DNA from 3 places in the Gryllotalpicola reticulitermitis genome. Region 1 is predicted to be linked to each of the others. Evidence: predicted binding sites of a transcription regulator. Region 1 holds the regulator's gene; each other region holds the start of a gene.
The links. The regulator HrcA, encoded in region 1, represses chaperone genes, less so after heat shock. The targets are predictions, from matches to a motif close to TTNGCACTCGNNNNNNNCGAGTGCNAA.
Positions count from the first base shown of each region.

Region 2: groES (co-chaperone GroES) is a predicted target of HrcA. The motif match lies at 5,508-5,534, and genes of this name have one in related genera.
Region 3: ACFOYW_RS00180 (Hsp20/alpha crystallin family protein) is a predicted target of HrcA. The motif match lies at 5,925-5,951, and genes of this name have one in related genera.

Region 1 is NZ_JBHSCN010000006.1:44,347-54,032, reverse strand. Features, by position in the region: gene ACFOYW_RS13480 (PhoH family protein) at 1-257, opposite strand, end outside; gene ACFOYW_RS13475 (histidine triad nucleotide-binding protein) at 313-663, opposite strand; gene ACFOYW_RS13470 (16S rRNA (uracil(1498)-N(3))-methyltransferase) at 704-1,429, opposite strand; gene dnaJ (molecular chaperone DnaJ) at 1,444-2,565, opposite strand; gene hrcA (heat-inducible transcriptional repressor HrcA) at 2,617-3,660, opposite strand; gene ACFOYW_RS13455 (DUF4870 domain-containing protein) at 3,734-4,114, shown strand; gene hemW (radical SAM family heme chaperone HemW) at 4,145-5,365, opposite strand; gene ACFOYW_RS13445 (DUF1990 family protein) at 5,368-6,036, opposite strand; gene lepA (translation elongation factor 4) at 6,033-7,886, opposite strand; gene rpsT (30S ribosomal protein S20) at 8,058-8,318, shown strand; gene holA (DNA polymerase III subunit delta) at 8,379-9,407, opposite strand; gene ACFOYW_RS13425 (ComEC/Rec2 family competence protein) at 9,448-9,686, opposite strand, start outside.
Region 2 is NZ_JBHSCN010000002.1:566,699-576,384, forward strand. Features, by position in the region: gene ACFOYW_RS03205 (GuaB3 family IMP dehydrogenase-related protein) at 1-228, opposite strand, end outside; gene ACFOYW_RS03210 (MalY/PatB family protein) at 265-1,419, shown strand; gene ACFOYW_RS03215 (LLM class F420-dependent oxidoreductase) at 1,502-2,494, opposite strand; gene guaB (IMP dehydrogenase) at 2,579-4,081, opposite strand; gene rarD (EamA family transporter RarD) at 4,144-5,070, opposite strand; gene groES (co-chaperone GroES) at 5,125-5,421, opposite strand; gene ACFOYW_RS03235 (class I SAM-dependent methyltransferase) at 5,565-6,767, shown strand; gene ACFOYW_RS03240 (DUF4190 domain-containing protein) at 6,836-7,741, opposite strand; gene tsaD (tRNA (adenosine(37)-N6)-threonylcarbamoyltransferase complex transferase subunit TsaD) at 7,840-8,907, opposite strand; gene rimI (ribosomal protein S18-alanine N-acetyltransferase) at 8,904-9,398, opposite strand; gene tsaB (tRNA (adenosine(37)-N6)-threonylcarbamoyltransferase complex dimerization subunit type 1 TsaB) at 9,395-9,686, opposite strand, start outside.
Region 3 is NZ_JBHSCN010000001.1:29,178-38,863, forward strand. Features, by position in the region: gene ACFOYW_RS00150 (MarR family winged helix-turn-helix transcriptional regulator) at 1-69, shown strand, start outside; gene ACFOYW_RS00155 (DUF1398 domain-containing protein) at 66-641, shown strand; gene ACFOYW_RS00160 (dihydrofolate reductase family protein) at 992-1,603, opposite strand; gene ACFOYW_RS00165 (TspO/MBR family protein) at 2,360-2,821, opposite strand; gene ACFOYW_RS00170 (SDR family oxidoreductase) at 2,827-4,407, opposite strand; gene ACFOYW_RS00175 (DoxX family protein) at 4,892-5,179, shown strand; gene ACFOYW_RS00180 (Hsp20/alpha crystallin family protein) at 6,015-6,467, shown strand; gene ACFOYW_RS00185 (hypothetical protein) at 6,696-6,977, opposite strand; gene ACFOYW_RS00190 (HIT family protein) at 7,305-7,682, opposite strand; gene ACFOYW_RS00195 (hypothetical protein) at 7,756-8,286, opposite strand; gene ACFOYW_RS00200 (alpha/beta fold hydrolase) at 8,330-9,190, opposite strand; gene ACFOYW_RS00205 (CGNR zinc finger domain-containing protein) at 9,263-9,686, shown strand, end outside.

The sequences.
Region 1 (9,686 bases):
ATCGCCTCACCGAGCACCGCCGCCGGGCTGAGCCCCGAGTCGACCATCTGCCGGCCGCGGCTCACCTCGGTCGCACTCAGGTCGTGGCCGTTGCGGACCAGGGCGAGCAGCTCCTCGACGAGGGTGCGCGCGCTCGCGACCTGCTCTGCGTCGCCGACGAGGGAGATCTCGTTTCCGCGCACGTGCACCTGCACGCCGGGGTACTGCTTCTCGAGCGTGGTCAGCAGCCGGTCCTGCGGCCCGAGCAGTCGGACCATGGCGACGCCGTCGACCTCGAGGCGAGCCTCGGCGGGTGTGGCGGGAGTGTCGGCGTTAGGCAAAGGATCCTTCCGTGAGGCCACCAGCGAGCACGTGGGCGTGCACGTGGAAGATGGTCTGGCCGGCGCGTTCGCCGGTGTTGAAGATGAGTCGGTAATGACCGTCGGCGTGCTCGTCGGCGAGCTTCTGCGCCGTCGCGACGACCTCGGCCAGCAGCACGGGGTCGCCCGCGGCGAGCTCCGCGACGTTCGCGTATTCCTCGGTCTTCGGCACGATGAGCAGGTGCAGTGGCGCCTTCGGAGCGATGTCGCGGAACGCGATCACCCGGTCGGTCTCGTAGACGATGTCGGCCGGAATCTCGCGCGCGACGATGCGTGAGAACACGGACGGTTCGCGGTCGGTCATAGCTCCAGTCTACGGAGCGGGACCGACGACGCGGGGGGCCTCACCACCGGCCGAGGGCCGCGTTCAGCACGGAGAGTGCGGCGGGTCCGGCTGTCGACGTGCGCAGCACGTGCGCCCCGAGCCGCACGAGCTCTGCGCCGGCCGCGCGGAACGCGTCGAGCTCCGCCGGAGCGATCCCGCCCTCAGGCCCCACGACGAGCAGCAGGTCGCGGCCATCCGGCCGAATGTCGGTGATCGGATGCTGCGCCGACGGCTCGAGCACGAGCATCCGCTCGCCTGCGGCCGCCGCGATCAGCGCCTTCGTCGATGCCGCATCGGCCACACCGGGAAGCCACGCCCGCATCGACTGCTTCGTGGCCTCACGCACGATCGCCCCCCAGCGTTCGCGTCCCTTCTCGAGCTTCGGGCCGGACCAGCGCGACACCGACCGCTCGGCCTGCCACGGCACGACGCCGTCGATGCCGAGCTCTGTCGCCGCCTGGATCGCGAGCTCGTCGCGGTCACCCTTCGCGAGGGCCTGGGCCAGACGGATGCGCGGCGCCGGGGCATCCGTCACCCGAACGCTCTCGACGCGCACCGCGACGGCGGCCGGGGCCACGCTCTCGGTGACGGCCTCGACGACCCGCCCACGGCCGTCGCCCACGAGCATGCGCTCGCCGACGCGGGTGCGCGCAACCGTCGCGATGTGCTTCGCCTCGGCGCCGGTGACGGTCAGGAGACCGCCGGGTTCCGTGGGGAGCTCATCGACGAGATAGAAGTTCGCCATCGCTGACCGGCGCGCTAGAGGTTCAGGAAGCGGTCGCGCAGCTTGGCAAAGAGTCCCTGCTGGAACTGCGAGAGACGCGGCTTCTCAGCCTTGTGCTGCTTGGCGAACCTCTCGATCAGCTCGCGTTCGCCCCGTCCGAGCTTCGTGGGCGTCACCACCTGAATGCCGATGCGCAGATCGCCGCGGCCGCTGCCTCGCAGGCGCGTGATGCCGCGGCTCTTCACCGTGACGATCTCGGCGCTCTGCGTGCCCGCCCGCACCTCAACGTCGACCGGCCCGTCGAGGGCCGAGAAATTCGCGTGCGTGCCGAGGATCGCGTCGGTCATCGAGACCTCGAGCGTGGCGAGCAGATCGTCGCCGTCACGGCTGAAGACGTCGTCGTGCCTGACCTTGATCTCGAGGTACAGGTCGCCGTTGGGGCCCGCGGCCGGCCCGACCTCGCCCTGCCCGGGCAGCTGCAGGCGCAGCCCGGTGTCGACACCCGCAGGGATGTCGACCGGGATCGTCTTGCGCGCACGCACCCTGCCCTGCCCCTGGCAGGTCGTGCACGGGGTCGCGATGACAGTGCCGTAGCCGCGGCACGTGCCGCAGGGGCTCGACGTCATCACATTGCCGAGCAGTGACCGCACCGAGCGCTGGATCGAGCCGGTGCCGTGGCAGATGTCGCACGTCACCTCATGGGTGCCCGGCTCGCAGCATGAGCCGTTGCAGCGCCCGCACACGACGGCCGTGTCGACTTCGAGATCGCGGTGGGCGCCGAACACGACGTCCGCGAGGTCGATCTCGACCCGCAGCAGCGCGTCCTGGCCGCGTTCGCGACGCGACTTCGGCCCGCGCGAGCCGGTGGAGCCCCCGAAGAACGTCGAGAAGATGTCCTCGAAGCCGCTGAAGCCCTGCGCGCTTCCGAACGGCGAGCCGCCGGGTCCGGCCTGCGGCCCCAGGTTGTACTGCTCGCGCTGTTTCGGGTCGGACAGCACGTCATAGGCGTGCGTGACGAGTTTGAACCGCTCCGCGGCGTCGGCGCTCGGGTTGACGTCGGGGTGGAGTTCGCGCGCCAGCCGGCGGTACGCCTTCTTGATCTCGTCGGGGGTGGCGTCGCGATCGACGCCGAGCACTTCGTAATGATCTGCTGCCACTGCTGGCGGCTCCTCACGGGTTTCGGGGGTTCAGTTGCGAGCGAGCTCGGCCTAAGCCTGCTCGCCGAGCGAGTGGCTCAGGTAACGGGCGACGGCTCGCACCGCGGCCATGTTCGTTGAGTAATCCATACGAGTCGGGCCGAGCACGCCGAGACGGGCGACGGCGTCGCCGCCGAGCCCGTAGCCCGAGGTGAGCACCGACGTCTCGGCGAGACCGAACGGCGCGTTCTCGCGGCCGATCGACACCGTGACGTCGCGATTGGCCGCAACACCGTGCTGGTCCGCCGCCATCTCGCCGAAGAGCTTGAGCAGTTCGACCTGCTCTTCGATCGCCTCGATGATCGGGTAGATGCTGCCCGAGAAGTCGTGTTCGGTGCGCACGAGGTTGGCGGTGCCCGCCATGATCAGCCGTTCCTGCCTGGTCGCCTCGATCACCGAGATGACGGAGGCGACGAGCTCGTCGGCGAGAACCCGTACTGGCTCGGGCATGGCGGCGGCCAGCCCCAGCAGCACGGGCGACGCATCCGCCATCGGTACGCCCGCGACCGCAGCATTCGCCGCGTCGCGCAGCCCGCTCAGCAGCTCGGGGTTCTGGTCGGCGCTCAGCTCGACCACGCGCTGCTCGACGATGCCGGAGTCCGCGATGACGACGGTCAGCACCCGGCGTGGGGCGAGGGCGACGAACTCGACGTGCTGCAGGCGCGCGCGAGAGATCGAGGGGTACTGGATGAGTGCGACCTGGTGCGTGAGCTGTGCGAGCGCGCGCACCGTGCGGGCGAGCACATCATCGAGGTCGACGGATGCGCCGAGGAAGAGCTCGATCGCGTGCCGCTGCGCGGCGGACAGCGGGCGCACGTCGGCGAGCTGGTCCACGAACACGCGATAGCCCTTGTCAGTCGGAACGCGGCCCGACGAGGTGTGGGGGGCGGCGATCAGCTCTTCGTCCTCGAGGAGTGCCATATCGTTGCGGATCGTTGCGGCCGACACCCCGAAGCGGTGCTTGTCGGCGATGCTCTTCGAGCCGACCGGTTCGCGGGTCGCGACATAGTCCTGGACGATTGCGCGAAGTACTGCCAATCCACGTTCAGAAACCACGCCCGGGCTCCCCTCTACGCGACTAGCACTCCGAACCTATGAGTGCCAATACTATCGCGGCTACCCTGACATCATGTCGTATACGCCGCCGCCGGCTGAGCCGTTCCGGCCGGAAACCGAGCGCCAATGGTCGGTGCTCGTGCATGTGATCGCGGGTGGCCTCAACCTCGTCACGGGCGGCCTGTTCACCGGGCTGATCGCCGCGATCATCGCATTCATCCTGCTCAGAGGCCGCGGCCCGTTCGTTCGCAGTCACGCGGCCACGACGCTCAATTTCCAGATCACCATGATCATCGCCGAGATCATCGGCCTGATCCTGATCTTCGTGCTCGTCGGGTGGTTCATCCTCGCAGCCGTGTGGGTGGTCAACATCGTGTTCAGCATCCAGGGCGCGCTGGCCGCAGGCCGAGGTCGGGCCTACACGTACCCGATCTCGATTCCTATCTTCAAATAGCGTCGTTATCCAGGAGCCTCGGCCGCGGGCTCACGTGAGCCGGCGCACGACCGCGTCGGCGAGCAAACGGCCGCGCAGTGTCAGTCGCAGCGTGCCGCGCAGGGCGTCGGCCCCCTCGACCAGGCCGTCGGCGATCAGACCGGCCACCTCGGCGCGTGCATCGTCATCGAGTTCGGCGATCGGCAACCCGTCAGCGATACGCACCCGCAGCAGGACGTTCTCGACGTGGCGGGTCTGCGCGTCGAGAGTCTCGCGGCCGGCGGCGGGCGACTCGCCCACGAGCACCCTGGCGGCGTACGCGGCAGGGTGCTTGACGTTCCACCAGCGGACACCGCCGACATGACTGTGCGCACCGGGCCCGATGCCCCACCAGTCGGCTCCGCGCCAGTACGCGAGGTTGTGGCGCGAGCGGTGCGTGAGGCCGGTGGCCCAATTGGACACCTCGTACCACTCGTATCCCGCGGCCGCGAGCACGGCATCCGCCAGCTCATACATATCGGCCGTCAGATCGTCGTCCGGCTGCGCGACCTCGCCACGCCGGATCTGCCGCGCGAGCTTCGTGCCTTCTTCGACGATCAGCGCGTACGCGCTCAGGTGGTCGGGGCTCATCGCGAGCGCGGCCTCCAGCGAGCGGCGCCAGTCGTCGAGCGTCTCCCCGGGGGTGCCGTAGATGAGGTCGAGACTCACGTCGAGCCCGGCGCTCCGCGCCCACTCGACCACGAGCGGGACGCGCTCCGGGTCGTGCGTGCGCTCGAGCGTCGCGAGCACGCTCGGCACCGCAGACTGCATTCCGAAACTGACGCGTGTGAAGCCTGCGTCGGCGAGAGCGCGCAGATCGGAGTCCTCTACAGAGTCCGGATTCGCCTCGGTGGTGACCTCGGCGTCAGGGGCGAGGCCCCACGCGGCGCGAACGGCGGCGAGCATCCGATTCAGATCACCCGCGGGCAGCAGCGTCGGCGTTCCGCCCCCGAAGAAGACCGTCGACACGGGACGCTCGGCGACACCGGAGGCCCGCAACGCTGCGGCGGCGAACCCGACCTCGGCGATCGCCTGATCGGCATAATCGGTCTGCTTCACGCCCCGCAGCTCGGTCGCGGTGTACGTGTTGAAATCGCAATAGCCGCAGCGCACGCGACAGAACGGCACGTGCAGATAGACGCCGAAATCGCGCTCGCTCGCGCCTTCCCCCGCCTGCGCGGGCAGGAGGCCGTCGACCGGTGCAGGGTCGCCGAGCGGCAGCGTCGACGGCATCGTCAGTCGGCGGCGGCGTTGATCGGATGCAGCGCGCGCAGGTACCGCGCCACGAGACCCTTGCGCACCCTGCCGTAGATCGGCGCGAGAAGGGTCCAGCCGAACGACGACGGGCGCGAGAAGCTGCGTACCGTCAGCCAGACCGAGTCATCGTCGCGGTGCTCGAGGATGAACGCCTCTTCCCCGCTCGCCGGGTGACCCTTCAGCGTGCCGTAGGCGAAGCCGGCGCGACGCTCATCGTCGATGACGTAGACGATACGTACCGGCGCGTCGACGGTGAGCGGCCCGACGTGGCCGCGCAGTACCGCGGTCATGCCGTTCGCGATCTGCGGCTCGCCCGCCTCGTTGTACACGGACTCCGTGCCACCGGTTTCGCGCATGCCGGCCGGTGACCCGTCGTCGTTGTACCGGATGCCCGCGTACTGCTCCCCCGTGCCGAGGTCGATGTCGACGACGTCGAGGCCGGCACCGCGCTGGACGCCCCACGAGAGCAGCGACGCCTTCGAGCTCTCCCACCGTGCCTCGCCACTGCCGAGGCGCACGGTGCGCTCCAGCGGCTTGAAGCCGCGCGGCGGGTACTGCAACAGGTCGATGGCCTGCGTGCCGCCGATCGAGCCGTAGGTCACGGGGTTCTCGGCCGCGCCCTCGCGCTGCCTGCGGGCCGCGGTCACTTCTCCTTGTCCTTCCGCTCCGTGTCGCCGGAGAGCGCAGCGATGAAGGCCTCCTGCGGGACTTCGACCCGTCCGACCATCTTCATGCGCTTCTTGCCCTCCTTCTGCTTCTCGAGCAGCTTGCGCTTGCGGGTGATGTCGCCGCCGTAGCACTTCGCGAGCACGTCCTTGCGCATCGCGCGGATCGACTCACGGGCAATGATGCGCGCACCGATCGCCGCCTGCACGGGAACCTCGAACTGCTGTCGCGGAATGAGCTCTTTGAGGCGGGCCGTCATGAGAACGCCGTACGCGTAGGCCTTATCGCGATGCACGATCGCGCTGAACGCGTCGACCTGCTCGCCCTGCAGCAGGATGTCGACCTTCACCAGATCGGCCTGCTGTTCGCCGGCCGGCTCGTAGTCGAGGCTCGCGTAGCCCTGGGTGCGGCTCTTCAGGTGGTCGAAGAAGTCGAAGACGATCTCGCCGAGGGGCATCATGTACTTGATCTCGACGCGGTCCTCGCTCAGGTAGTCCATGCCGAGCAGCGTGCCGCGGCGGGACTGGCACAGCTCCATGATCGTGCCGACGTAGTCCTTCGGCGCGAGGATCGCGGCGCGCACGATGGGCTCGCTCACGGAGTCGACCTTGCCCGTGGGGAACTCGGAGGGATTGGTCACGGTGACCGTGCTCTTGTCCTCGGTGGTCACTTCGTACACCACGCTCGGCGCCGTCGTGATGATGTCGAGCCCGAATTCGCGCTCAAGGCGCTCTGTGACGATCTCGAGGTGCAGGAGCCCGAGGAATCCGCAACGGAAACCGAAGCCGAGGGCGACCGACGTCTCGGGCTCGTAATTGAGCGCCGCGTCGGAGAGCTTCAGCTTGTCGAGAGCCTCGCGCAGCTCGGGATAGTCGCTCGCGTCGATCGGGTACAGACCCGAGAACACCATCGGCTTCGGGTCGGTGTAGCCCGCGAGGGCGGTCGTGGCCGGCTTGACGGAATCCGTCACCGTGTCACCGACCTTCGACTGCCGCACATCCTTCACGCCCGTGATCAGGTAGCCGACCTCGCCCACACCGAGACCCTTCGTCGGCGCCGGTTCGGGCGAACTGACCCCGATCTCCAGCAGTTCGTGCGTCGCGCGCGTCGACATCATCTGAATGCGCTGGCGCGGCGTGAGCTTGCCGTCGACCATGCGGACGTAGGTGACGACGCCGCGGTAGGCGTCGTAGACCGAGTCGAAGATCATGGCACGAGCGGGGGCGGATGCGTCGCCCTTCGGCGCAGGAATCCGCTCGACGACGCGGTCGAGCAGCATGTCGACACCCGCGCCGGTCTTGCCGGAGACGCGCAGGACGTCGTCGGGGCTGCCCCCGATCAGATTGGCGAGCTCGGCCGCGTACTTGTCGGGATCCGCCGCCGGCAGGTCGATCTTGTTGAGGACCGGGATGATCTCGAGGTCGTTCTCGAGGGCGAGATAGAGGTTCGCGAGGGTCTGCGCCTCGATGCCCTGCGCCGCGTCGACGAGCAGAATCGCCCCCTCGCACGCCGCCAGGCTGCGCGAGACCTCGTAGGTGAAGTCCACGTGCCCGGGGGTGTCGATCATGTTGAGCGCGTAGTCGTCGCCCGCGAGCGCCCACGGCATGCGCACGGCCTGGCTCTTGATCGTGATGCCGCGCTCGCGCTCGATGTCCATGCGGTCGAGGTACTGAGCCCGCATGTCGCGTTCCTCGACCACACCGGTGAGCTGCAGCATGCGATCGGCCAGGGTGGACTTCCCATGGTCGACGTGCGCGATGATGCAGAAGTTCCGGATGCGCTCGGGATCGGTCGCTGCGGGCTCGAGTGCGGCGGTGGCTCGTGGTGACATGTCGGTACCGATTCTCGCAGACCGGCGGTGAGAGGAACCTCGCGTGCCGTTCTGGTATTCTTTTCCCTTGGCTTGCGCACGTGTCCCACACGCGTGCGGATTGCCACCGGTGCCCCTCTACCACCTGGTGGCCATTCATCACATCCGTTCAACGCGAAGGAACACAACTCAGTGGCAAACATCAAGTCGCAGCTCAAGCGCATCAAGACCAACCGCAAGGCGGAAGAGCGCAACAAGGCAGTCAAGAGCGAGCTCAAGACGCTCGTGCGCTCGACCCGCAAGGCCGTCGCCTCGGGCGACGCCGAGACCGCCGCCGCCGCTCTCAAGGCCGCATCGCGGAAGCTCGACAAGGCTGTCAGCAAGGGCGTCATTCACAAGAACCAGGCCGCGAACCGCAAGTCCGGCCTGAGCAAGCTCGTCAACAGCCTGTAAGCAGATCGATGATGAAGGCCCCGCTTCGGCGGGGCCTTTTTCGTAGCGCTTGCTGGCGCTTCAGGACCGTCCTTTGGCGCTCACGATGCGAACCAGCCGCTCGAGCGCGAAGACGGCGTCACGACTGCCGCCCTTCACCTCGGCGTCGGCCGTTGCGAGCGCCTGGAGCGCGACGACCAGTCCACGCTCGTCCCACCCCTGCAGCTCTTCACGGGCGCGCTTGACCTGCCACGGCGACAGGCCGAACTGGCTCGCGAGCTGCCCGTCGCCGCCGCGCGACCCCTTCAGCTTGGCCATCGTGCGCACCTTGCTCGCGAACGCCGCGACCATCGGCACAGGGTCGGCGCCCGAGGCGAGAGCATGCCGCAGCGTGACGAGCGCGTCGCCGTAGCGACCCGCGATCGCCGCGTCCGCGACGGCGAAGGCGTTCACTTCGACGCGGCCGCCGTAATAGCGGTCGACGACCTTCTCATCGACCTGCGCTCCGGTGTCGCTGATCAGCTGGGAGCAGGCCGAGGCGAGCTCGGCGAGGTCGTCGGCGAACGCGGAGACCACCGCACGCAAGGCGCCGTTCGTGATGCGCTTGCCGGCGCGCCGGAACTCATCACGCGCGAAGTCGTACTTGTCGGAATCGCGCTTGAGCTCGGCGCAGACGACCTCGACTCCCCCACCGCGGCCCGCCCGGATCTCGTCGAGCAGTTTCTTGCCCCGCACGCCGCCCGCGTGCCGCAGGACCACGACTGTGTCGTAGTCCGGCATCGACAGGTAGTCGAGCGCGTCGGCGATGAAGGCGTCGGATGCCTTCTCGACGCCGGAGACGCGAATGAGCCGAGGTTCGCCGAACAGCGACGGGCTCGCCAGCGTCACGAGCTCGCCGGGCGCGTAGTCGCCGGCGTCGAGATCGCTGACCTCGAGGCTCGGGTCCGCGGCCTTCAGTTGCTCGCGAAGGTCACGGATCGCGCGCTCGGCGAGGACCGTCTCGGTGCCCGACACGAGCACGATCGGCGCGCCCCGCACCTCGCTCCACGCAAGCTGCGGAATGGCGATCTTCGCCGGCGTTCTCGCGCCGGAACGGGCAGGTGCGGCCACTCGTCCTCCTCGGAGTTTCAGCCTACCGACCATGCCGCCCTCATCTCTGCGCGGGGGTCCACAACGCCTCGACTGATGCGCTCCGTTCCGCCCAGACCGCAAGCTGCCCCTCGCGCAGGGCGACCAGGACGGTTCCCTCGAGGTCAGTGCGTGCGAGCTGAGCCCCCGCGGACCGCAGAAGATCGAGCGCAGTGCCTCGCGGATGGCCGTAGCCGTTGCCCTCGCCGGACGAGATGAGGGCGAGCTGCGGCCGGATCAGCCCGTACAGCCGCCCGCTCT
Region 2 (9,686 bases), on a different contig from region 1:
GAGCACGCCCAGGCCGCCGAGCTTGCCGATCGCAATGGCCGTGGCCGGCGAGACGACCGAGTCCATCGGCGCCGCGATGATGGGGGTGTCGAAGCTGTACGCGTCGATGGTCCACGTGACGTTCACGTTCTCGGGGTCGCGCGTGCGGCGACTCGGCACCACGGCCACGTCGTCGAACGCATAGACCCGACGCGCCCGCTTACTCGCCCCGATCTCGATCTCAGTCACGCGCTTCAGCCTATCGATCTCATTAGGCTCGGGGGCATGGACGTGACGAGCGCTGAATCACTCGATCGGCTGCGGCGCCGGACCAGCTCGAAGTGGCAGGCCTTCACCGACGACCATCTGCCCATGTTCGTCGCCGAGATGGACTACCCGCTCGCACCGGTCATCCGCGAGGCACTGCACGAGGCCGTCGACCTCGGCGACACCGGCTACGTCGATCCGCGCACCGGAGGCCGTGCCGCGGCCCGAGCCCTCGCCGGATTCGCCGAAGACCGCTGGGACTGGCAGCCGGACCCCGAGGGGATGGTGACCACGACCGACGTGAGCGTGGTCATCGTCGAGTCGCTGCGCAGGCTCACCACCGCCGGCGACGGCGTCATCATCACGCCGCCGGTGTACCCGCCGTTCTTCGCCCTCGTGCAGGAGGCGGGCGCCGAGGTCGTCGAGGTTCCCCTTGTCGACGACGGCGACACGTGGTCGCTCGACCTGGCCGGCATCGAGGCGGCCTTCGAGGGCGGCGCGCGCGGCATCCTGCTGTGCAATCCGCACAACCCGGTGGGGCTCGTGCACTCGCGCGAGCAGCTCGAGCAGCTGTCGGCGATCGTCGACCGGCACGATGGTTTCGTCGTGAGCGACGAGATCCACGCTCCGCTCGTGCACACGGATGCCTCGTTCACCCCGTATCTCGACGTATCGCCGGCGGCCCGCGAGCACGGCATCGCCGCGCACTCGGCGAGCAAGGCGTTCAACCTGGCCGGCCTCAAGTGCGCTCTCTTCGTCACCGCGGACGATCGCATGCGCGCCCTGGTGCGCGCGCTCCCCGAGGAGGTGACCTACCGCACGGGCCTGTTCGGCGTGATCGCGACCCGGGCCGGTTTCACCGAGGGCCGGGACTGGCTCGACGCCACGATCGCCGCCATCGAGAGGAACCGGCGCCTGCTCACCGAGCACCTCGCCGAGCTGCTGCCGAAGGCGCGTTACCGCGAGCCGAAGGCGAGCTACCTCGCCTGGATCGACCTCAGCGAATACGGCTGGGGCGAGGACCCGGCGCGGGTCCTGCGCCGCTCGGCCGGCGTCGTGCTCTCGAACGGCCCGAGCTTCGGCGAGCAGGGGCGCGGCTTCGCACGCATGAATCTCGCCTGCTCCCCTGAGCTGCTGCGCGAGGCGATCGAGCGGATCGCGGCCGCGGCCTAGCTCGAGGCATCCGCTCGCGCTACACATACGGACCCGCGCCCCTCCTGTTGGAAGAGCGCGGGTCCGTAACTGTAGCGCGGGGTCACGCGAGGTGCGGCAGCACCTCCGACTCGAACCGCTCGACCGCGTCGAGCGAGTACGCCGCGCTCGGGAAGTAGAAGATCGCGTACCCGAGCCCGGCGTCGGCCTGGGCCTTCAGCCGCTCGACGATCTGCTCCGGGGTCCCGACGGCGAGGGCGCCCCCGCTGCGGTACTCGGCGATGAAGCCGTCGGTCTTCTCACCGAGGAAGGGGCGCACGCGCTGCTCGAGCGCATCGAGCTGGGCGTCGATGTCGGCCTGGTCGTCGCCGATGATGACGTTGTAGTTGGCCGAGCGGGTGATCGCGTCGAAGTCCGTGCCGAGCTTGTCGCAGTGGCGCTTCAGGATCTCGCTCTTGCGCGCGAAGCCCTCGGGGTCGCCCGCGAAGTTCGTGTACTGCGCGTACTGCGCGGCGATCTTCAGGGTGACCTTCTCGCCGCCGCCCGAGATCCAGAACGGGATGCCCGGCTTCTGCAGCGGCTGCGGGTAGAACAGCGCGCCGTCGACCTTGTAGTACTCGCCGTCGAGGGTCGCGGTGCCGGTCGTCCAGGCCTGCTTCATGATCTCGACGCCCTCGCGGAGGCGCCCGAGGCGCTCGCCGATCTCCGGGAATCCGTAGCCGTAGGCGCGCCACTCGTGCTCGTACCAGCCGCCGCCGATGCCCATCTCGACGCGGCCGCCCGAGATGATGTCGGCCGTCGTCGCGACCTTCGCGAGGTAGGCGGGGTTGCGGTAGCTCATGCACGTGCACATCTGACCGAGGCGCACGCGCTTCGTGGCGGCGCCGAAGCCCGACATCAGCGACCACGCCTCGTGGGTGGCCTGGTCCGACGGGACCGGCACGGTGTGGAAGTGGTCGTAGACCCAGATCGACTCCCACAGCTCATTGCTGTCGGCGTGCTGGGCGATCCCGTTCATCACCTCCCAGTGCTGCGCGGGGTCGATGTTCAGGAGATCGTGGCGCCAGCCTTGGGGAACGAAGAGTCCGAATCGCATGATTCGAATCGTATCGATTCGATATGTCGATGGGAACAACTAAACAGTGAACGGATGCCTGAGGAGGCATCCGTTCACGTGAGTTCAGCTGCGATAGTTGGGCGCCTCGACGACCATCTGGATGTCGTGCGGGTGGCTCTCTTTGAGCCCCGCCGGAGTGATGCGCACGAACTTGCCCTTGGCCTTGAGCTCGGGAATGGTGCGCGCGCCCACGTAGAACATGGTCTGGCGCAGGCCGCCGAGCAGCTGGTAGACGACCGAGTTGACGGCGCCGCGGTAGGGCACCTTGCCCTCGATGCCCTCGGCGATCAGCTGGTCGTCGCTCGGCACGTCGGCCTGGAAGTAGCGGTCGCGCGAATAGGAGGTCTTCTTGCCGCGGGTCTGCAGCGCCCCGAGCGAACCCATGCCGCGATAGGTCTTGAACTGCTTGCCGTTCACGAAGATGAGCTCGCCCGGCGCCTCGTCGGTGCCCGCGAGCAGCGAGCCGACCATGACGGTGTCGGCCCCCGCGACGAGCGCCTTGCCGATGTCGCCCGAGTACTGCAGGCCACCGTCTGCGATGAGCGGCACGCCGGCGGCGCGGGCAGCGAGGGACGCCTCGTAGACCGCGGTCACCTGAGGCACACCGACGCCCGCGACGACGCGAGTGGTGCAGATGGAGCCCGGCCCGACCCCGACCTTGATCGCGTCGGCGCCGGCCTCGATCAGAGCCTGGGCGCCCGAGCGCGTCGCCACGTTGCCGCCGATCACGTCGACGTGCGCGAAGGCCGGGTCGTTCTTCATGCGCGCGATGATCTCGCACTCCAGCTTGCTCTCACCGTTGGCGGTGTCGACGACGATGACATCGACGCCTGCCTCCATCAGGGCGGTGGCGCGGTCCCACGCGTCGCCGAAGAATCCGATGGCCGCGCCGACGCGCAGACGGCCGGCATCGTCCTTCGTGGCGTTGGGGAACTTCTCGGACTTGTCGTAGTCCTTCACGGTGATGAGCCCCTTGAGCCGGCCGGCCTCGTCGATGAGGGGCAGCTTCTCGATCTTGTGCTGCGCGAGCAGCGCGAGGGCATGATCGGGGTTGGTGCCGACGGGCGCCGTGATCAGCGGCATCTTGGTCATCACGTCGGCGACGCGCGTCGTCTCGGCCTCGAACGGCGACACGAAGCGCATGTCGCGGTTCGTGATGATGCCGACGAGGATGCCGTCGGGGTCGACGACGGGAAGCCCGGAGACACGGAACGCGCGGCACTGCTCGTCGACCTCGGCGACCGTGGCCTCGGGCGTGGTCGTGACCGGGTTCGTGATCATGCCGGACTCTGAGCGCTTCACCTTGTCGACGATGGTCGCCTGGTCGGCGATCGACATGTTCCGGTGCACGATGCCGATGCCGCCGCCGCGCGCCATGGCGATGGCCATGCGCTCTTCCGTGACGGTGTCCATCGCGGCCGACAGCAGCGGCGCGTGCATCGTGATGCGCTTGGTGAGTCGCGAGGAGGTGTCGGCCTCGCTCGGAATGACGTCCGTCGCCCCCGGCAGGAGCATGACGTCGTCGTACGTCAGCCCAATGAAACCGAACGGATCTGCCTGGTCCATGACACCCCTTGACTCGCGCGCCGATACCGGAAAATCCCCGAGTTCGTCGCGCCGTCGGGGATTCACTGAATGGTAACGGATGCTGCTTCGAGTTCATTCCGAGCGCGGGCGGCCCGCACCAGGTCGACCGTGAGCAGGATCAGCGCGCACCAGATCACGATGAAGCCGGCCCAGCGCGCGGCATCCATCGTCTCGTGCTCGAAGGCCACGCCGACGACGAACTGCATGATCGGCGTGACGTACTGCACGAGCCCGAGATAGACGAGGGGCAGACGGCGGGCGGATGCCGCGAACAGCAGCAGCGGGACAGCGGTGACGATGCCCGCGGCGATGAGGAGCACCGTGTTGACGACGCTCACGTGCCCGAACGTGACGCCGCTCGTCACGCCCACGACGATCAGCTCGACGACGGCCACCGGCACCAGCCACGCGGACTCGATGGTGAGCCCCGACAGCGCGTCGACCACGCCGCCGACGCGCTTCTTGACGAAGCCGTAGAGGCCGAAGGAGAAGGCGAGAGTGAGGGAGATCCAGGGGAACGAGCCGTAGGCGAACGCGAGGACGATGACGGCGACGACGCTCACACCGACCGCCACCCATTGGAGCCGCCTCAGGTGCTCGCGCAGCACGAGGACACCGAGGAACACCGTCACGATCGGGTTGATGAAGTACCCGAGGGCGGCCTGGACGACCTCCCCCGACGTCGTCGCGAGCACGTAGGTCTGCCAGTTGATGAAGATCAGGACGCCGGCGCCGGCCATCGTGAGCATGATGCGCGGGCGCCGCACGATCGCGAAGAGCTGCCCCCACCCCCGCGTGATCGACAGCGCGATGACACAGAAGCCGAGCGACCAGATGATGCGCCACGCGACGATCTCGAAGGGGCCCGTGGGTGCGAGCAGCAGGAAGTACAGGGGCAGGAGACCCCAGAGGCCGTAGGCGATGACGCCGTAGATCAGGCCTGCGCGAAGCGGGGCGGGCTGTTCCATCGCTTAAAACACTAGGCCCGGGCGAGATGCCCGGGCCTAGTCGAGAAACGCCGCTTAGCGGACCACGACCGCCAGCACGTCGCGCGCCGAGAGAACGAGCAGCTCGTCGCCGCCGTACTTGACCTCGGTGCCGCCGTAGCGCGAGTAGATCACGCGGTCGCCGACTGCGACGTCGAGCGGAACGCGGTTGCCGTTGTCATCGATGCGGCCGGGGCCGACGGCGACGACCTCGCCCTCCTGCGGCTTCTCCTTCGCGGTGTCGGGGATCACGAGACCCGACGCGGTGGTCGTCTCTGCCTCGACCTGCTTGATCACGATGCGATCCTCGAGCGGCTTGATGGAGACCGACACGGTAGACCTCTTTCTTGTACGGTGTACTTCAAGACATGGGTTAGCACTCTCATGCCGAGGGTGCTAAGCCGAGTTTAGGGCCCCCGCTGGCACTCCTGCAAGGCGAGTGCCAAAAAGTGACGCGGTGCGTCAGGAGGAGACGGATGCTTCGCGACGAGCTCGTCGAACTCCTGAGCCCGGGCGGCCTCACCCTGCTCGATTCGCTGCCGCCGTACGACTCCGAGCGCGACATCGTGAAGCTCGTCGCCTCGCTGCGGTCGGCGGGGCATCCGCCGGCTCTCGTCGCCGCCGTTCTGACTCAGGCGAAGCTGCGCGCGAAAGCGGGCGGCGCGCAGGGCAAGTTCGGTGACTTCGCCGAGCGGATGCTGTTCACCGAGGCCGGCCTCGAGCAGGCCACGCGACTCAGGGTCGCGGCGCGACATGCCGCACGGTTCCGCGATGCAGGAATCCGCCACGTCGCCGACCTCGGCTGCGGAATCGGCGGCGACGCGATGGCGATCGCTGCACTCGGCCTGCGGGTGACCGCCGTCGATCGCGACGAGGTGACCGCCGCGATCGCCTCGTACAACCTCGCGCCGTTCCCCGACACCGTCGTGGAGCAGGGTGACGCCGAGGGGTTCGACATCACGCGCACCGAGGCGCTCTGGCTCGACCCCGCGCGACGCACGGCCGGTCACAGCGACACGCGCCGGCTCACCGACTCGGACGACTGGTCGCCGTCCATCGACTGGGTGTTCAACGCCGCGAGCCGCATGCCGGTAGGCGTCAAGCTTGGCCCCGGCTTCGACCGCGACCTCATTCCCGGGTCGGCCGAGGCGCAGTGGGTCTCGGTCGGCGGCCATGTCGTCGAGGTCGCCCTGTGGTTCGGCGCGCTCGCGCGGCCGGGAATCACGCGAGCGGCACTCGTGCTCGACGATGATGGCGCGCACGAGCTCACCGCCCCGGCGGACTCGCCCGACGAGGCGGTCGGCGAACTCGGTGCCTACCTGTACGAGCCCGACGGCGCCGTCATCCGTGCCCGCCTGATCGGCGATCTTGCCCGATCGCTCGACGCGCGCATGATCGGCGACGGCATCGCGTACCTCACTGCCGACGAGCCTCACCGGACTCCGTTCGCGCAGGGCTTCCGCATCGTCGAGCGGTTGCCCTACCCCGAGAAGGAGCTCCGGGCTGCACTGCGCGAGCGCGGCATCGGCGTGCTCGAGATCAAGAAGCGCGGCGTCGACGTGGACCCGGCACGGCTGCGCGGCCGCCTCGCCCTGATGGGCCCGAACTCGGCGACGTTGATCCTCACTCGGGCGGCCGGCAGGCACACGGCACTCCTCGCCGAGCGCCTCACTCCCTGACGGCCGTCACGGCCTGACGCGGGCTGAGCTGCGACGCCTGCCCTGAACTGCCGCCCCACGGTGGGTGTCTAGGACGACAGGGTGCCGCTGCCGTTCTGCGGCAGGTTGATGGCGATGATCGCGATCGCAACACCGATCAGGATGCCGAGCAGCACCGTCGCGAAGCCGATGATGATGCCCGCGATGGCGAAGCCGCGGCCGCGCTCACCCGTGCGCCTCAGCTGGCCGAGGCCGATGAAGCCCGTGATGATCGCGATGAGCCACGCGAAGGCGTTGACACCGGGGATGATGAAGCACACACCCGCGACGAACGAGACGATGGCGAGCGGATTCATCCGCGGCTGCGCGGGATACGGATTCGTGTAGCCCGGCTCGCCGAACGGCGCCGGCGGCGGCGGTACGGCCGGGTAGCCGCCCTGCTGCCCGTACTGCGGGGCGGCATACTGCGGTGCCGCCGGCTGCGGCGCGGCGAACTGCGGAGCTCCCGGCTGGTGAGCCGTGAACTGCGGTGCCGCCGGCTGGGGCGGCGCGAACTGCGGGGCCGCGTACTGCGGCGCCGGCGGAGCGCCCAGATCGGCCGGGGGCTGCTGGCCCGGCGTGTACGAGCCCGGGGTCGGCGCCCCGCCCCGCGCAGGCACGGGCGGCTCGTACGCCAGCGGGCCCGGCTCGGGCGCCGGCATCGGCGGCTCAGGCGGCACGATCGACGGCGCCTCGGGCCAGGACGGCGGCTGCGGCGCGCCGGGCTCGGACGGGCTCGGCCACGCCGGTTCGGCGGGCCCCGGCTCGGCGGGAGTCAGCGGCTCGGTCGGCTCGGCGGGCACCGTCGGCTCGGTCGGCTCGGCGGGGACTGTGGGTTCGTCGGGCTCGGCAGGCACCGTCGGCTCGCGCGGTTCTGCCGGAATGGTGGGCTCGTCGGGCTCTGCCGGGACGGACGGCTCGCGAGGCTCGGCCGGTGGGAACTGCGGATCGGACATGTCGCTCCTTCGGTGCGGGTTGAGAGCCCGCTGCACGCCCCATCGTTCCACAGCGGCGCTCAGCGGTGTCAAAGCCGTTGACGATTGCGCGGTGGCTGCTAGACGGCCTGGATCTCGGTGACCGGCAGCGTCGAATCCGCCCCGAAACCCTGGCTGGAGGGCTCGTGGCCGGCCATGATCAGCTGGGCGCCGAGGGCCGCGATCATGGCGCCGTTGTCGGTGCAGAGCGAGAGCGCAGGAATCCGCAGCTCAATGCCTGCCGCGGCACACCGCTCGGCCGCCACCTCACGCAGTCGCCGGTTCGCGACCACGCCGCCGCCGAGCAGCAGGCGCGGCACGTCGCGGTCGCGGCACGCGGCCACCGCCTTGGTGACCAGCACGTCGACGACGGCTTCGCGGAAGCTCGCGGCGACGTCGGCCGCCGGAAGCTCCTCGCCGGCATCGGTCCTGCGCTCGACCCAGCGCGCGACTGCGGTCTTGAGCCCGGAGAACGAGAAGTCGTAGCGATGCGCGGCCAGGTCCTTCGGCAGGCTGAGTCCGCGAGGGAAGCGGATCGCGGCCGGGTCACCGCCGACGGCCGCGCGATCGATCTGCGGGCCGCCGGGGTAGGGCAGGCCGAGAACGCGCGCGACCTTGTCGAAGGCCTCCCCCGCGGCGTCGTCGATCGTCTCGCCCAGCAGCTCGACATCGCCCGTGAGGTCGCGCACGTGCAGCAGACTCGTGTGGCCGCCCGACACGAGCAGCGCGATGGTCGGCAGCTCGATCGGATGCCCGGGCCCACCGGTCGCGTCGAGCACGTCGGCCCCGACGTGCCCGACGAGGTGGTTCACGGCGTACAGCGGCTTCCCGAGCGAGATTGCGAGCGCCTTCGCCGCACCGATCCCGACCATCAACGCGCCCGCGAGGCCGGGCCCACTCGTCACCGCGACCGCATCGAGGTCGGCGAGCTCGATCTGCGCCTCGGAGAGCGCAGCCTCGATCGCGGGGCCGATCGCCTCGAGGTGGGCGCGCGCCGCGACCTCGGGCACGACGCCGCCATAGCGGGCGTGCTCGTCCATCGAGCTCGCGATCGTGTTGCTGAGCAGCGTCGTGCCGCGCACGATGCCCACGCCGGTCTCGTCGCAACTGGTCTCGATGCCGAGCACGAGCGGCTCCCTGCGGTTCACAGCACTGCTTTCATGACGTAGGCGTCGACGTTGTCGGGCTGGTAGTAGCCCTTCCGCACGCCGATCTGCTCGTAGCCGAACGAGCGGTACAGCGCCTGCGCGACGGGGTTGTCGACACGCACGTCGAGGAACATCTCTCGAATCCCGCGCCGCCGGGCCTCGGCGTGCAGCTGACCCATGAGCGCGCGGCCGAGACCGTGGCCGCGGAGCTCGGCAGACAGCCCGATGGTCTGCACGTCGGCGTCGTGCGCGTGCGGCAGGGACAGCAGGCCGGCGTAGCCGAGCACCTCGGCCGGCGCATCCGCTCGCACGACGACCAGATACCACGTATGCGGGCTCTCGAGCTCGGAGCGCCACAGGCTGTGCGGCCACGCGTCGCTGCGGAAGATCTCGCTCTCGAGCGCGACGAGGCGGTCGAGGTCTGCGCCGGTGGCACGGCGCAGTGTCCACGCGCCGATCACGGGGAACGGCGTGATCTCGCCCGCGGTCACGCGGTCACCCGCTTCGGGCCGGCCGAGAGGGTGACGTCGGGCGAGCGGAGATAGAGGGCCTCGTTCGGCGCGAACGATCGGTGGTTCTTCCACAGGTGCTCGGCGAGCAGGCCCAGATCGGCGGCCGAGACGGATGCCGCATCGAGGCGCTCCACGTCGGCGTGCGGCACCTCGTCGGGCCTCGCGAGGCCCGGACCGTCGACGCGCTGCGGCAGGCCCGCGCCGTCGGCGCCGGTGTAGTGGCTCCAGTAGAGCTCACGGCGCCGAGCATCCGTCACCACGAGCAGC
Region 3 (9,686 bases), on a different contig from region 1:
AGCGCGCCGCGCTCGCCTGGCCCGAACCCCGACAAGCAACACCCGCCACGCGACGGAGAGCAATCATGAGCATCGCCACCGACAACCTGCAGGCCGCGCAGGCCCGCGCACGGGAGCTGCGACCCGCGGTCGGCGGGTTTCCCGTCCTTGCCCGGGTCCTTCACGATGCCGGTGTGCGCAGCAACGAGTGGCTGCTGCCTTCGGCCCAGAGCATCTACCGCACCGAGAAGGGGCCCGTGGTGGAGCAGGGTCAGCCGATCGCGACCGGTGTCCTCGATGTCCCGGAGTTTGACGAGGGCGGGGTGGTTCGTGCTCTGCGCGCCGACCAGGCGGGGCAGACGGCCTTCGCGGAGTTCCTCATTGCGATCTGGGAGGCGGGCGTGACCCGTTTCGTCGTCGACTTGCATGCGCGCAACGTGACTTACTACGGCTGCAACGGGGAGAGCTACCTCGAGGAGTATCCGGACGCCGACCTGGCGCAGTGGCTCGCGGTGAGCGTCTGCTGCAGCGAATGTGAGTCCATCGCGGGAACAGCTGTCGCTCAGCGCCGCGAGAGGATCCGATTTCTGCGCTGGTGCGATGCTGAAGTGATCGGCGGCCGGCTCGCGATGCGTGCAATGCAGCCCATCGCCGCAGGTTGATCTCTGCGGTTCGTGCGTTTCTGCGTGATGGTCTCGCCGTGCCACGCACATTGCTCGGCGAGCTCGCAGCGGCCAACTTCGACGGGATTGAACCGGCCGCGCAGCTCGTCGCGCCGTGCGTTTAGCCGGCGCGCGTCTCCTGAATGAATGTGACAGCGGCTGCGACGGTGGTGCAGCCCACCGCCACACAGATTTACCGCCGGGCTCGCGCGGCGGGAGGTTCGAGGACCGGTCGGCGCTGTCCGGTGCTACCGGAGACCGCTGAGGTGGCTTCTCCCGTTCGCCGCGATAACGATCGCGTGTTCACGCGGCGGCGTGGTGGCAGGAGCGGAGTGAGAGCGGATTGCTTCTTACTCGGCGTGATTCCGCTGGTACCGGATGTGCGTGGCCAGCGGCGAGTGGAGCACCTCGACGGGGGAGAACCCGAATGCCGCGGCGCCGTCGAAGATGCGCTCGCCGCGCCCGAGGAGCACGGGGGCAATGTCGAGGGTGAGCTCGTCGATCACGTCGGCGCCGAGCGCCTGCCGAACCGTCGAGGCGCCGCCGGCGATGTCGACGCCTGTACCGTCGGCGGCGTCGAGCGCCTGGGCGTAGGCGGCGTCGAATCCCTCAGTGACGAAGTAGAAGCTGGTGCCGCCTTCCAGCTTCAGCGGCGCGCGGGCGTAGTGCGTGAGCACGAACACGGGGGCGCGGTAAGGCGGCTCGGGTCCCCACCATCCGTTCCACGTGTCATCCCAGCTGCCGCGGATCGGCCCGAACATGTTGCGGCCCATCACGTAGGCGCCGCGTGGCCGCATGAGCCAGTCGACGGCGGTCCGGTCGGCGTCGGTCGCGCGAGGGTCCCCCATGTGCCAGCGGTGCAGCTCGGCGCCGCGCTTGCCGAGCCCGTCCTCCAGGCTCTGCTCAGGCCCGGCGACGAAGCCGTCGAGCGAGATCGACATGTGGCAGGTGGTGTCAGACATCGGCGTCCTCCCTCTGAGTTTTGTGGGCAACACTATGGTGGCGACGTGGACACGTCCGGCACCAGCCCGTTGAGCATCGTCTCGGATCTCGTGGTGCTCGTTCTGTTCTCGGCTGTCGTGGCCCGTCCACTGTGGCGGGGTGTGCTGCGACCGACGCCGTGGTTCTCGATCACCGCCGTGATTGTCGTCGGCGTTCCCTCGCTCCTGCAGTTCGCCTTCCCGCAGCTGGGCGCGGCACTCCGGCGTGAGCCGGAGCTGACCGTTCAGCACGGCCAGTGGTGGCGAGTCGCCACCGCGCTTCTCGCTCAGGACGGCGGGCCGTCCGCGGCAGTGTTCAATCTCGTTGTCGTCGCCGTTGTCGCGCTGCTCGGCAGCCGCGTGTGGGGTCAGTGGCGTGCGGCCGCGGTCTTCCTGGGCTGTTCTCTGGTACTGAACCTCGCCGCGCTGCACTGGCAGGCCGGCGGCGGGACGTCCTTCGCGAGCGATGGCCTTCTGGGTGCGTCCGCGGCGGGACTCGCGCTGACCAGCCCAAGGCACCCCGTGCGCTGCGGAGCGGTCCTCTGCCTGGTGGCGGCGATCGTCCTCGTCGCCGCGGATGACGCGCATGGGGTCGCGCTCCTGCTCGGCTTCGCGACCGGCGCGATGCTGGCCGTGCTTCGCCGCCCGCCCGCGGCCAGTTTGATCCGATGCTCAGGCGCTGACGAAGGGAGCCGGCTCAGCGCACCTGTCAGGTTAGGCGACACCGAGCCGTGGGGGTCAGTTGCGACGGCAGATCGCGAGATTCAGCGCGGTGGCGAATCCGGTCCACGCAGCGTATGGCAGGAGGAGGATACCTGCCGTGCGGTCGTGACGGAGGGTGCGCCTGACGAGGGCGGCGTTTGCCGCGTTGAGCGCGGCGATGGTCGCGAGGGCCGTCGAGGGTGAGCGCGCGGTGAAGAACATCCAGCACCAGCCGGCGTTGAGAGCGAGGTCGACGCCGAGGAGGGCCGCGTAGCCGCCGACGCGTCCCTCTCGCGATTCGGCCTTCAGGGAGCGGGCTGCCGACCAGGCGATCGACGCGTAGAGGGGAGTCCACACGAGGGGGAATGCCCGTCCCGGTGGCTGCCAGTCGGGCTTGTCCAACGCGCGGTACCACGCCGTCTTCGGTCTGGTACCGGCCGCGCCGAGGGCGGCGGCAGCGGCCGTCGCGGCTGCGGCGATGAGTGTCCAGCGTGCCATGTCCTCTACCCTCCCGGCGGCGTGCGGATCGGTGCCGACGCGCCCCGCTGCTCTTGCGGTGTCTCGGCTTCGGCGGTGGCGGTGATGCGAGTGGCCATGCCGCTGAAGATGAGCCCGTGGAAGGGGAGCACGGCGGCCCAGTAGAGCCGGCCTCTCAGCCCACGGGGGAAGAAGACGGCGCGCTGCTCGTAGCGGGCGCCGTCGCCGTCGGGGAGGCTGCGCAGCTCGAGCCAAGCGTGTCCCGGCACTTTCATTTCGGCGCGCAGCCGCAGCAGGCGACCTTCCTCGATCGCCTCCACGCGCCAGAAATCGATGGCGTCACCCACCCGCGCGGTGCTCACGCTGCGCCGCCCGCGCTGCAGCCCGACGCCGCCCGACAGGCGGTCCCACCAGCCGCGCAGCGCCCAGAGAAGCGGAGACGAATACCATCCGTTCCGGCCCCCGATCCCGATGATGACCGACCACAGCCGTTCGGGGGAGGCCGGGGTGTGGCGGGTGCGGTGGTCGGTGAAGACGGCGCGGCCGGCCCAGTCGGGGTCGCTGGGGAGGGGGTCGCTCGGGGCGGCGGTGAGTTCGGAATCGACCCAGCTGGTCTCCACGGCATCGGCATCGATGCGGCCCAGGGCGAGGCGGACGGCGCGCCGGTAAGGGGTGAGGCCGCCGGGCGGCGGCGGGATGATCTCATCGATCTCCCGGTCTTTGACGACGCATTCGTTCTGCAGCGAGGCGATCAGCGGCCGGGCGATCGAGCCCGGCACCGGCGTGACGAGATTCACCCACAGTGAGGCGAGGTTCGGGGTGAGCACCGGCAGCGGGGCGATCGGGCGCTGGGGCAGCCCGGCCTCGACCGCGTAGCTGTTCATCATCTGCCCGTAGCGCAACACGTCCGCGCCGCCGATGTCCACCGCCGTGTTGACATCGGCGGAAACGCGGGCGGCGCCGAGCAGGTAGTACAGCACGTCACGTACGGCAATGGGCTGGATCCGGTTGCGCACCCAGCGCGGGGCCGGCATATAGGGGAGCACCTCGGTGAGGTGGCGGATCATCTCGAATGACGCGGATCCGGAGCCGATCACGATCCCGGCCTGAAGGACTAGCGCCGGCGTCGGCGACTGAAGGAAGATCTCGCCGACCTTCACCCGCGAGCGCAGATGCGGAGACAGCTCGACACCGTGAGGATGCAGCGCACCGAGGTACACGATCCGGCCGACCCGCGCCCGGGTGGCCGCCTTCGCGACCGTCCGCGCCGCTCGTTCGTCGGCTTCTTCGAAGCCCCTGCCCGAAGCCATCGAGTGGACGAGGTAGTACAGCACATCCACGTCGTCGCACGCGCGAGCTAGAGCCTCGACATCGTCGGCCGAACCCGTGACGATCTCGCAACGGTCGCTCCACGGGAACGCTCGCGCTCGCGCCGCGTCGCGCGCGAGGACCCGCAGACGGTACCGGGCGGCAAGCAGACGCGGCACGAGGCGGCCGCCGAGATACCCCGTCGCGCCGATCACCAGCGCCCGCGGACCGGCGCCGTCCGCACGTGGCCGCGCGTGGAGCTCGGGCTCCTCGCCCGTCGGACCGGACAGCTCAGTCATCCGCTCACCTTAGAAGCACGCCCCGCGACGGCAACGCCCCTTGACGCGAGGCCGCGCACGTTCCTCAGAACCGGCACGGCCCCGGCGGCCCCACGCCATCCTGACCGGCACATCTGCGTCACGTCCGTGCCGGATGGACTCGAGGCCGCCACCGGGCGTGGTCAAATCCCGCATGACGCACGTCCAAGTCGGTGTCACTGGCGTCGGCGCGGGCTCTGAGCCGAGCCCTAGGCGGTCACCAGCCAATCGAGACGCGGTGATCATCTCCCGCTTCGCGACGGCCATGGCCACAATTGCGACGGCCTTGCGGAGTGAGGCGACCTCGGCGATGCCCGAGAGACCCTCCCGTCAAGGGCTCGACGCAGCTGCCGCCGTGCGGTTGTGTTCGGCGATGCGCGTTGTTTGTCGTTGGCTGCTCGCCGGCTCGATGGTCTTCGCAGGTCTGAGCCATCTCCTGTGGGCGCGGCGGGCATTCCAGGCGTAGGTGCCGGATTGGTCAACGAAGGTCACCCGCCTCGACAAAGACGGGGTGGTGATTGCGTCCGGCGCGCTCGAGGTCGCCATCGGCGTCTCACTCGTCACCTTGCCTCGGGAGCAACGTCGTGTGGGCGCATTTCTGGCGGCCTTCTTTACCGCGGTTTTCCCGGGCAACATCGAGCAATACCTGAAACGGCGCAACGGCTTCGGGCTGGACACCGACAAAAAGCGGCTCGTACGGCTGTTCTTTCAGCCCGTGCTCGTCGCATGGGCGCTTTGGTCGACACGTCGCTGAACTTACGCCAAACACGCCGTGTGAGATCGGAAGGGCGGTCACGATGCTGCCGCCGACGACAGTGACGCCGCGCGTTCAAACAGCTCGGCAGTCCTCGCGAACACGACCAAGGGCCCCGACAGCCTCACGACCGTGCCGCGAGGTTTCGCTCGGGCGTATCGGGGCGACTCGGCCGCGAGGGCGAGCCCCTCACGCGCCGGGAGCGATGGCTCGTGAGCTGACGCGCAGGCGAGGATGGCGCGGTGCTCTCCTGTCTGACTGGGTCGAGTTGTTCGGGCAAGCCGACGAGCGGCCTCAATCCGCGAATCGGTACTGACACGGAGCGCATGAAAGACCTGCGCGAAGGGGCGCCTGTGATGCTCGCGCTCGGCCGGCATCGCTCGGCTGCCCGCTCTACGCGCTGGCAGCTCATGAAGCGGGCCCCCACCACCACCAAGGCGAAGCAGCCCATGGGCGCCGCATCAGCCTCGCAGCCCGCATCGACGGCCACGCCGTGCGCCGACGCCGCCGCGTGCGGTCGGCGCAAACAAGACTGTTGTGATCAGCTGGGCGAAGGCCCAGTTTGAGGAAACGGGCGTGTGGCCGAGCGGACCGGAGCTGGCGGAGAAGCTGGGGCAGTCTCGGAAGAGAGGCCCGCGAGTTCGTGCTCAGTTTGTGGCTGAAATGGGGTAGCGAGAAACCGATCAAGGGGGTTCGGGTGCGAAAACTCCAGCTGCCTATGGCGTCTTGCAGCCCCGAAAATCGTCTGGCACTCTCGTGGCTCGAGTGCTAATCTGCTTCCAGGTTGAGTCGATGCGGCTCAACTCTCGAACACTACGTGAAGGAGCTGATTCCAATGGCCAACAACTTCGATCCGTTCCGTGAGTTCGACCGTCTGGCGGGCGCGTTCTTCGACCGCCCCGCCGGTCCGCGGCTGATGCCGATGGATGTCTACAAGGACGGCGACACCTACGTGCTCTCCGCCGATCTGCCCGGCATCGACCCGGGCTCGGTCGATATCGACGTCGACGGGCAGCTGCTGACCATCCGCGCGCAGCGCACGCTCGCGACCGGCGACGGGGTCAAGTGGCTCACGCGTGAGCGCCAGGGCGGCACGTTCCTGCGCCAGCTCAGCCTCGGGCAGGGCATCGACACCGAGCGCATCGCCGCCGACTACTCCAACGGCGTGTTGTCGATCACGATCCCGATGAGCGAGAAGGCGAAGCCGCGCAAGATCACGGTGACGTCGCGCCCCGAGACGGTACACCCGGCCGTTGAGGAATCGCACAGCGAGCACACCGACGCATAGCGGCGGCCTCCCCGCAGGTGGCCGCCGAGACACCATAGGCGCCCGCCCGCAGGCTGGGTAGCGATGAAGCCCGAAGCGCCTCGAGCCCGATGGCTCGGGGCGCTTCGTGGTCGTCGTGGACCCGGCGTCCGTCGTACTCGACCACGGGAGCGGTTGGCGGCCGGATGTAAGCGAGGTGTGTCCTCTCCTTGGTGTGAACCGCGCTCCGAGGCGCGATGTGCGTCATCGTCAGGTGGTGTTCGTGGCATGGACATTCCCGATCGGCGTGCCCCGCGAGACGATCAGCTGTTGTCGTGACCTTGCGCCCGTCCAATGGCCGGCGCGGTGAGCCGCTTCCGCCGTTCCGGAGCTGTGTGTCGTGCCGTTCGAGGAGTCGTCCTGTGCTGCTCGCTCGATGTTCGCCACGATCCTGCCGATCGTGTGGCCGAGATGCCGTGCGTGAGTCTCCTCGGTCCCGATCTGCCGACCGAACTTCGTGTTCGACGAGTGTCGTTCGGAGTCCACGAGCACGCTGTCACAGTCGAAAATCACGAGCGGCAGCGATGACGACAACAGCGTCGTGGCGCAACACGATGGGTCTATGTCTGCTGTTCCTCCCGGCGCGGACTGGCCGCATGAGTCAAAAAGGCCAAATCACGAGCTGGACGAAGCGGGTACCGGGCCCGGTGGCGGCGACCTGGCCACGCTGCGGGTCGCAGGCCGCGATCTACACGATGCCCCGCAGCGATGAGGCGGCGTGCGGATTCGTAGCCGATGCCCTTGTCGGCGCGGGTGATGAGCGTGGTGGTCATGTCTCGATACTTTGACTGGGTGATGGGGGGCGGACTTGGACGGCGCTCAGTAGTTGCCGTGTCCGATGGCGGCGTGGCGGATGCCGCCGGCGGCGTGTGGGACGTCGCTGGCGTAGCGGGGGATGACGTGGAGGTGGGCGTGGAAGATGCTCTGTCCGCTGGCTGCGCCGTCGTTGAATCCGACGTTGTAGCCGTCGGGCGTGAACCGCTCATCGAGGTGCCTCTTTACGGCGCTGACGAGCTGGATGGCGTCGCTGACTTCTTCGCTGGTGGCAGCGAACCAGCTGGCGACGAGTCGGTGTGGGATGACCAGTACGTGCCCGGGCGAGGCGGGGTTGGCGTCGAAGATCGCGAAGCAGCTCGCGTTGTTTGCGATCCACTGGCCCTCGGGGATACGCAGAAAGACGGAGTCAGGCGCGGTCATGGGTCCTCCTTTGGGTCGGTGGTCATTGCATCTGGCCGTGCACGTGATGGCCGCTCTTTCGCTGCCGTGTCGTTCATGGCTCGCGGTCTGTGTTCCTTGTCCCGAGGCGTCTGAGCTGTGCGCCGAGGTGGCTGAACCACTCGCGTGAGTCGCTGTGTTTGGGGACTCGGCGCAGCACGAGGTGTTGGAAGGCGAGTAGCAGGATGAGCCCGGCGACGACGGCGATCGCCGAGCCGAGCAGGCTTTCGGGGGTTGCGCCGGGCAGCCAGCCGATCTCGATGGCCAGGGCGACGGCAGGCGGGTGCACGGGGCCGCCGGCGGAGATCACGGCGGTGGCGATCGCGGCGGCTATTGCAGCGGCGATTTCGGTCGGCAGGTGGATCAGAGCGACGGCGGAGCCGGCGGCGAGCGCGAGGAGGTAGCCGCGCGCGACCGTGGGTGCTGCTGCCAGGGGCCCGTTCGGGGCGATCAGCATCACGAGCACGCTAAGCGAGAGTGGCACGATGACGACTTCCTGACCGCCGGCGGTCGCGGCCAACGCGATGCAGAGCACGGCGGCGCCCATGAGCGCGCCTCGTCCGACGGAGGCGGCGAGGCGGCTCATGGCGCTGGCTCGTTCGGCCGGTGTGTGCTGGGTGGGGGAGGGGTCACCGGTGCGTGGCGAGGAACTGGTGGATGTGGTGGGCGATGTCATCGGTGTATTCGGCTGAGGCGAAGTGTCCGCCGTTCAGGAGGTGCAGTTCGGCGTTCGGCAGGTCGGTGAGGTAGGCGCGGGCGCCTTCGGCGGTGAAGAACTGGTCGTTGGCGCCCCAGGTGATGAGGGTCGGCGGCTGGTTCTCGCGCAGGTATGCCTGCCATTCGGGGTAGTGGGCGGTGTTGCTCTGGTAGTCGAAGAGCAGGTCGACGAAGGCGTCTTTGCGGTTCGGCTCCTCCATGTGCAGCTGGTCCAGGAGCGGCGCGTCGGGGTTGATGGCTTCGGGACGCCCGGCGCCGTCGAAGTACTGGGCTCGGGTGACCGGGAGGGTGAGCAGCTCGCGGATGGAGGGTTCTACGCCGTTGCGGTCGGCCCAGAAGTCGCGCTGGATGTCCATCATCGGCCCGAGGCCCGCTTCGTAGGCGTTGCCGTTCTGGATGATGAGCCCGGCGATCTTCTCCGGGTGCCGGGTGGCGATGCGGAAGCCGACGGGCGCGCCGAAGTCGAACATGTAGAGCCAGAGGCGATCCAGGCCGAGTTCCTCGAGGAGGAGCTGCTCGGTGATACCGGCCAGGTGGTCGAACGTGTAGGTGAAGTCGCCGGTCGGCGGGGTCTGGGAGTGCCCGAAGCCCGGGTAGTCCGGGGCGATGAGGTTGGCATCATCGGCAAGGCGTGCGATGAGGCCCTCGTACTGGGCCGAGCTCGAGGGGAACCCGGGCAGGAGCACGAGCGTGGGAGCGTCCGGGCCGGCGGTCGTGGAGCGGCGGACGAAGAGGTCCAGGTCGGCGACGCGGTGCGTCGAGTAGTCGGTCATGGCACTCACCCTTTCGTAACGGTAATTGCGTTATCAGAATCAGAGTAACGCATTTGGCGTTATGCTGTGAGCATGCGGTTTCCTCTGATCGGCGAGCCCGTCGCCGTCGACCTGGCGAACACGATCGTGCGCGAGCGCGGCGTGGACATCGACCTGTTGTCCGATCGGGCGGGGATCGACGAGTGGCTCGAGCTGCACTCCGGTCAGCTCCCGTCCGGCCCTGTGGACGGCGAGGCGCTGTTGGAGCTTCGCGGGGCGCTGCGCGAGCTGCTTGAGGACGTGGATGCCGGCCGGCCGGTCTCGGCTGCCGCTGCGGCGGAGATCAACCGCGCGGCGGTCGCGGCGCCGGTGCCGCAGCTGCGCGCCGGAGACGGTGCGGCGCTCCTCAGCTGGGAGCGGGGTGGCACGGAGGCGACTCTCGCGGCGATCGCGCAGAACATGTTGCAGGTGCTGGCCGCCGGGTCGCGGCTGCGCACTTGCGAGAACCATGACTGCC